Regions from separate parts of the Rhodococcus wratislaviensis genome, predicted to be linked through region 1. Evidence: riboswitches for the same ligand, from Rfam matches in the RefSeq annotation. Region 1 holds a riboswitch; each other region holds the start of a gene.
What was found. A riboswitch is a leader RNA that binds a small molecule or an ion and turns the genes downstream of it on or off. The one in region 1 is predicted to bind glycine.

Region 1 (2,261 bases):
TTCGGCCGCACCCTGAAGGAAGTCCGCATCGTCGACCTCCGCGAGGGCACGTTCTACGCCGACCTCGTATTCGACCAGAACACCCGCGTCTCGGCTCGCCCGTCCGACTCGATCGCCATCGCACTCCGGATCGGGGTTCCGATCTTCGCCGAGGAAGCGGTGCTCACGGAGGCCGGTCTGGTCATGCCCGACGAGCGCGAGGACGAGGTCGAGAAGTTCAAGGAATTCCTCGAGTCCGTGTCGCCGGACGATTTCAAGGCCACTGACGGCTGATGTGCACCTGCAGAAAAGCCTCGGGCGCGGTAACGGTTGACGTTCTCCCGGCGCGTTGCGTTGACCCGGTCTCTTCGGAGTCATAGCGTTCGGTGCAGTGATTTTCTGCCCTGCAGATTGTATCGGGCGTACGCTGAGTAGGTTCAGGGTACGGACTAGCTCGATGTCACTGGTGGCGCTTGCGCCGCCCGATGTGCTGCGGCTGTGCCGCGGACACTGGCGACGCGCGTCACAGGCGCACTGATCGTCGGGTTCAGTGCAACATGCGAGAGGGAGTAGTCAGTGGGAGATCGGCCGCAGGAGAATGCGCTGAATCTTGCGCCCGGCGACAACGTTGCCGAGTCCGAATTCAGCTCCGAGGAGATCCAACCGGGCCTCTTCCCGGACGATTCCGTGCCCGACGACCTCGTCGGATACCGCGTCCCCATCGCCTGCCAGATCGCGGGAATCACCTACCGCCAGCTCGATTACTGGGCTCGCACATCCCTCGTCGTGCCGTCCATTCGTGGCGCAGCAGGCTCGGGCAGCCAACGGCTGTACTCGTTCAAAGACATCCTCGTCCTCAAAATCGTCAAGCGTCTGCTCGACACCGGAATATCCCTGCAGAACATCCGAGTGGCCGTCGACCACCTCCGTAAGCGCGGAGTGCGGGACTTGGCCAAGATCACACTTTTCTCGGACGGGACCACGGTCTACGAGTGCACGTCCCCGGAAGAGGTCGTCGATCTGCTCCAGGGCGGGCAGGGTGTCTTCGGTATCGCGGTGAGCGGTGCGATGCGCGAACTGACCGGCACCATCGCCGATTTCCCGGCAGAGCGCGCCGACGGCGGCGAGAGCGAGCAGAGCCCCGAGGACGAACTGGCGTCGCGGCGCAAGAACCGAGCGAGCCGCAAGACAGGCTAGCCCGTATCCGTCGGCGGCGGCGCTGCCTGCGCCGCCATCTGCAGCCGTGACATAGACTGGGCGGTGCGTCGACGCCGTGCGGGAGAGTTCCGGGCACTGCAAGCACAGAAACATCGTGTGTGCGGGAGTTCGGGCGCCGAAGGAGCAACACCTCCCCGTCAATCTCTCAGGCAGACAGGACCGTGCGGGCTCCGACGTCTCTGGAAAGCGGTGGGAGCACCCACCCGCCCACGGGGAAAGGGCCGTCTTCACACGCGAACGACGGTACCGAATCTCTCAGGCGCTCGACTCGAGCAGGCGACAGAGGGGGAGGGACGTTCCGCTACGCGGGGCGTGTCCTGATCCTCCGAACTGCTTGGGAGTTGTCGTGATCGACGCTGGAAGCCGTACATTCGCCGATCGTCATGTCGGCCCGAACGCTGCGGAACTCGCGCACATTCTCGAACTGGTCGGAGCCGATTCGCTCGACGACCTCGCGTCGAAGGCCGTCCCCGCCGTCATCCTGGACGGGGTCACGGGCGGCATCGCCGACGGCCTCGACGCACTGCCCGCACCGGTATCCGAGCACGAGGCGCTCGCCGAACTGTCCGCACTCGCCGCGCAGAACACCGTGGCGACGTCCATGATCGGTCTCGGCTACTACGACACCCTCACCCCGCCGGTCCTGATCCGGAACATCATCGAGAACCCGGCCTGGTACACGGCCTACACGCCGTACCAGCCCGAGATCAGCCAGGGCCGCCTCGAAGCCCTCCTCAACTTCCAGACGATGGTCGCCGACCTGACCGGCATGGAGGTCGCCAACTCGTCGATGCTCGACGAGGCCACCGCCGCCGCCGAGGCGATGACGCTGCTGCGCCGGGCGAGCAAGAGCAAGTCCCCGCGGTTCGTCGTCGACTCCGACCTGTTCCCGCAGACGCTGGCCGTCGTCGAGACCCGGGCCGAGCCGCTCGGCATCGAGATCGTGGTGGCCGACCTGTCCGCCGGCCTCCCGGACGGTGACTTCTTCGGTGTCCTCGCGCAGATGCCCGGCGGGTCCGGTCGCATCGTCGACTACACCGACGTGATCGCCGCCGCCCACGAGC
Region 2 (2,261 bases), 2.2 Mb from region 1:
CGCAGCCAGTTCGGCCCGCTTGGATCCGGGTTTGGCTCCGATGTTCGTCTGCGCGATCAGCGCGGCGGGCAACAGCTTGTTCGCGATGTTGCCGATCATGAACGCCTGGTACATCGCGGCCGGACCGAGGATGGGGAAATAGGTCAGGGGTTCGACCAGCCAGATGATGAAGAAGGTCCCGGCCACCGCGGCAAACGCGGTCCACAACTGGCCCGCCGTGACGTCCACCTCACCCGAGAACACCAGGTACAGAGGCGCACCGATCGACAGGAGCAACCCGGCGATCATCGTGATACGACCCCAGCGGGATGTCGTCTTGTCGAATTCGGCGAGTTCACGCGCGCCGGTGGACACTGTTACGGCTTCGTCGGTAGTCATCGAAAAGTCCTTTCCGTGCGAGTCGTGAATCAGGAGGTGACCAGGTAGGTGACGGTGAGGGCGACGAGGATCGAAATGCCCAGTCCCCATTCGCGGAGCCAGCTCTTGCCGAACGTGCGGGCGACGAAGAGGCAGATCCCCATCGCGACTGCGGAGGCGGCGAACGCGACGATGTGGTAGCTGGACTTCGTCAGTTCCTGAAAGCCCAGCGATGCGAACGCGCCGATCAGAGCGGCTGAGGGGACGACCGCCATCAACGCCGGATTCACCGTGCGGATCTTCGCGTCGCCCCGCTTGAGCAGTGGAGTGAGGATGAGCGCGGACAGCATCCACATCACGCCGCCGATGCTCATGGCGAAGAAGGCGACGACGAACACGTTCTGGGTGTACGTGTCGGCGCCGAGTTTCGCGCCCATGGAGTCGGCGGCGATGCTGGCCGCGGACACGTCGTACGCGGCGGAGCCGATCAAGCCGATGCGGGCCAGCACCGCGGGCGTGCCGAAGAGAGCGAGGAGGGCGATCGCGACGAGGCAGACCGCCAGGGACGGTCCGATCGCCGAGACGGCGCCGGAGCGGAACGAGACTTTCATGTCTTCCGGCGACATGTCCGCGACGGGTGCCACCTTGCGGACCGCGGTCATGTAGATCGCCGACTGCACGACGATGACGACGAAGATGCCGGCAACGGCCACCCAGAGAACAGGTGAGTTGGCGACAGCCATGATGTTCGTGGATGTCCCACTAGCAGTCACATTCATGGATCTCCCAGGGAGAGTGAGTAACCGGTGAACCGATTGCTCGAGCGATGTGAGGGTGATCCGGTGGATCACCTCGGCTGACACCCGCTCTGTTCCGTAACCTGAGAGTTTGGAGACACACTCGTGGGAGTGGTCATCGTGCCCCGTCGGTGAGCGTGCCGTTACAGGCGACACGCTGCTCTCCAGAGTTCCCGACCCTGACTGTCCTGGTGCCTGAGAGTTTGTGGGTACTTGCTCCTTCGGCGCCCGGGACGCGGTCCCGGAACTCTCCAGCCAGGTTCATAGGGAGAAACCATCGAGATGGTTCCGAATCGAACTGACTCGGGACGTACTGTTCCGCAGACGTATTACGAAAGCATGACTTCACCGTTCCGGCGTGTTAACTCGACAGTTCCTGGTCGGAAATCGCCAGTGCGCGTTCGCATGCCGAACACCCCATGTGAGTGGCAAAGCGTGCGCCAGCACACTTTGCCACTCACATGGGGGTCAGACGTGGACGTGGAGCGGTTTGCCGGCCACCGCCATCAGCGCCTCACCGAGCGCCTCGCCCTGTGTGGGGTGGGCGTGGACGAACTTCGCCGCCTGCGCGGCGTCGACCTGGAAGTTGTAGAGCAGCTGCGCCTCACCGATCAGCTCGCCGACTCGGTCGCCGACCATGTGCACGCCGACGACCACCCCGGTCGGCGCCACCACGAGCTTGACCGCCCCCGACGTCTTCAGGATCTGGCTCTTGCCGTTACCGGCGAGGTCGTAGGTGACGGTCTCGACCTTGTCGCCGAACTTCTCCCGGGCCGCGGTCTCGGTCAACCCGACGGACGCGACCTCGGGGTGGGAGTAGGTGACCCGCGGAATGCCGGTCTCGTCGATGGGGTCGGGGCGCTGCCCGGCGATCTCCTCGGCCACGAAGATGCCCTGCTGGAAGCCGCGGTGGGCCAGTTGGAGACCGGGGACGATGTCGCCGACCGCGAAGACGTTCGGGACCGTGGTGCGCAGTCGGTCACTGGTCACCACGAAGCCTTTGTCGAGCATCACACCGGTCTCCTCGTACCCCATGGATGCGGTGTTGGGTCCTCGCCCCACCGCGACCAGCACGACGTCGGCGTCGAGCACGTCGCCGGAGTCGAG
Region 3 (2,261 bases), 2.2 Mb from region 1:
AGCCCGCGCGATCACCTCGAGGGAACGCTCGTAGGTGAACGCAGGCCGGATACGACGGAATATCCGGGGAACGGTCTCCACATTGTGCGCCAGTACTTCCGGGCGGGTGCCGAACACCTCGCGTAGCTGCGCGGCGTCGGCAGTGAAATCGGGGATCAGCAGTTCGACGCCGGTACCCGGGCACAAGTCGTGAATTTGCCGCACCGTCTCGGCGTACAGCCAGGCGCCGCCGTCCGGCAGATCATCGCGGGCCACGCCCGTGACGGTGGCGTATCGAAGGCCCATGGTCTGTACCGACTCCGCGACCCTCCTGGGCTCTCCCCGATCGAGTGCGGCGGGACGGCCGGTGTCGATCTGGCAGAAGTCGCACCGCCGGGTGCACTGGCTTCCGCCGATGAGGAACGTCGCCTCACGGTCCTCCCAGCATTCGAAGATGTTGGGACACCCGGCCTCCTGGCACACGGTGTGCAGGTTCTCGCGTTCGACGAGGGCTGCGAGTTCCCGGTATTCGGGGCCCGTCCGCATCTGCACCTTCATCCACGACGGTTTGCGTTCGACCGGGGTCTTTGCGTTGCGGACTTCGAGGCGGAGCAGTCGGCGGCCGTCAGGGACTGCAGTCATGTGAACTCCTAGGACCGGTCGAAACCGGTCGGTATGCGACGTCGGGCCCGCGCGGTGGACAGCGCGGCACCGGGAAGGGTGAGCGGGGAGAGCGAGCACACATCGACAACCGTTGCGGCTGCAAGCATCTGGGCTCTGGTCGCCCGGCGTGTGCGGTCACGTCGGAGCGAAGATGCATCGAGGATGCCAAACGACGTGGACTTTTGGCAAGACCGTCGGTCCGAGGAGACAAACCCGGGGCTCCTGTGTACTGTTTGGCCAATCACAACTGAAGACGCCGTTGACGCGCAGCGGGAGAACCTCCGTCTCGGAGGCGCCGTAGGAGCAACTTCCTCCCCGGGAATCTCTCAGGCCCCAGTACCGCAGCGCAGAGGCAACTCTGGAGAAAGCGTCGGCCGTACGGCCGGAACTTACCGAAGGTGAAGAGCACGCCGCAGTTGCGGTGCGCCCAAACTCTCAGGTTTCAGGACAGAGCGGGGAGGTGCCCCCTTGTCGATGTCCGGTGCGGTCCGGACTCAACGAAACCGGAGTCACCTCGTGCCAGCAGAAACCCGCACCGCCACTCATGGCGTGCCCCTCACCAGCGACTTTCCCTCGCGCCACATCGGCCCGGACGCCGACGCGTCCCGGCGCATGCTCGGCACCCTCGGCTACGACACCCTGGCGAACCTGATCGACAGCGCGGTGCCGGAGCAGATCCGAAGCTCACAGCCCCTGAGTCTGCCCGCGGGGCGGTCCGAGCAGCAGGTGCTCGCCGATCTGCGGGCCCTGTCGGAGCGCAACGAGACCCGCGTCCAGATGATCGGTCTCGGATACTCCGACACCGTCACGCCCGCGGTGTTGCGGCGGAACATCCTGGAGTCCCCGGCCTGGTACACGGCCTACACCCCGTACCAGCCGGAGATCTCCCAGGGCCGGCTGGAGGCGCTGCTGACGTTCCAGACCGTCATCGAGGATCTCACCGCGCTTCCCCTGGCCGGCGCCTCGCTGCTCGACGAGGCAACCGCCGTGATGGAGGCGGTGCTGCTGATGCGGCGCGCGAACAAGCCGAAGGCCGCCACCAACCGCGTCGTCCTCGACGCGGACTGCCTGCCGCAGACCCTGGCCGTCGTCCGGGGACGAGCGAAGGCGGTGGGCATCGAGGTGGTGGTCGCGGACCTGTCCGGGGAACTGCCCGACGGTGACATGTTCGGGGTGGTCTTCCAGGCGCCCGGGGCGAGCGGCGCGGTGCGCGACCTGGCTGCGATGATCGCCGCGGCGAAGGCGCGTGGTGCGTTGACCACCGTCGCGGCGGATCTGCTGTCGCTGACGATCCTGACGCCGCCCGGCGAGCAGGGCGCAGACATCGCGGTCGGGTCGGCGCAGCGTTTCGGTGTGCCCCTGTTCTTCGGCGGACCGCACGCCGGCTACATGGCCGTGCGCGGCGGACTCGAGCGCATGCTGCCCGGCCGCCTCGTCGGAGTATCCGTCGACGTCGACGGGAAGACCGCCTACCGGCTGGCGCTGCAGACCCGCGAACAGCACATCCGGCGTGACAAGGCAACCAGCAACATCTGCACGGCGCAGGCATTGCTCGCCAACGTCGCCGCGATGTACGCCGCATACCACGGCCCGGAAGGGTTGCGCGCCATCGCGAACCA

Region 2: it holds a riboswitch for glycine, as region 1 does, so the genes downstream of both, WKC72_RS08285 (DUF5058 family protein) here and gcvP (aminomethyl-transferring glycine dehydrogenase) in region 1, are expected to answer to the same signal.
Region 3: it holds a riboswitch for glycine, as region 1 does, so the genes downstream of both, gcvP (aminomethyl-transferring glycine dehydrogenase) here and gcvP (aminomethyl-transferring glycine dehydrogenase) in region 1, are expected to answer to the same signal.

Annotation. Positions count from the first base shown of each region.
Region 1 covers NZ_CP150488.1:4,019,938-4,022,198, forward strand. Annotated here, with positions in the region: gene WKC72_RS18540 (bifunctional nuclease family protein) at 1-273, shown strand, start outside; gene WKC72_RS18545 (MerR family transcriptional regulator) at 556-1,176, shown strand; glycine riboswitch at 1,246-1,369, shown strand; gene gcvP (aminomethyl-transferring glycine dehydrogenase) at 1,544-2,261, shown strand, end outside.
Region 2 covers NZ_CP150488.1:1,857,134-1,859,394, reverse strand. Annotated here, with positions in the region: gene WKC72_RS08290 (hypothetical protein) at 1-378, opposite strand, end outside; gene WKC72_RS08285 (DUF5058 family protein) at 408-1,100, opposite strand; glycine riboswitch at 1,224-1,324, opposite strand; glycine riboswitch at 1,328-1,419, opposite strand; gene lpdA (dihydrolipoyl dehydrogenase) at 1,623-2,261, opposite strand, start outside.
Region 3 covers NZ_CP150488.1:1,853,794-1,856,054, reverse strand. Annotated here, with positions in the region: gene lipA (lipoyl synthase) at 1-621, opposite strand, end outside; glycine riboswitch at 903-994, shown strand; gene gcvP (aminomethyl-transferring glycine dehydrogenase) at 1,192-2,261, shown strand, end outside.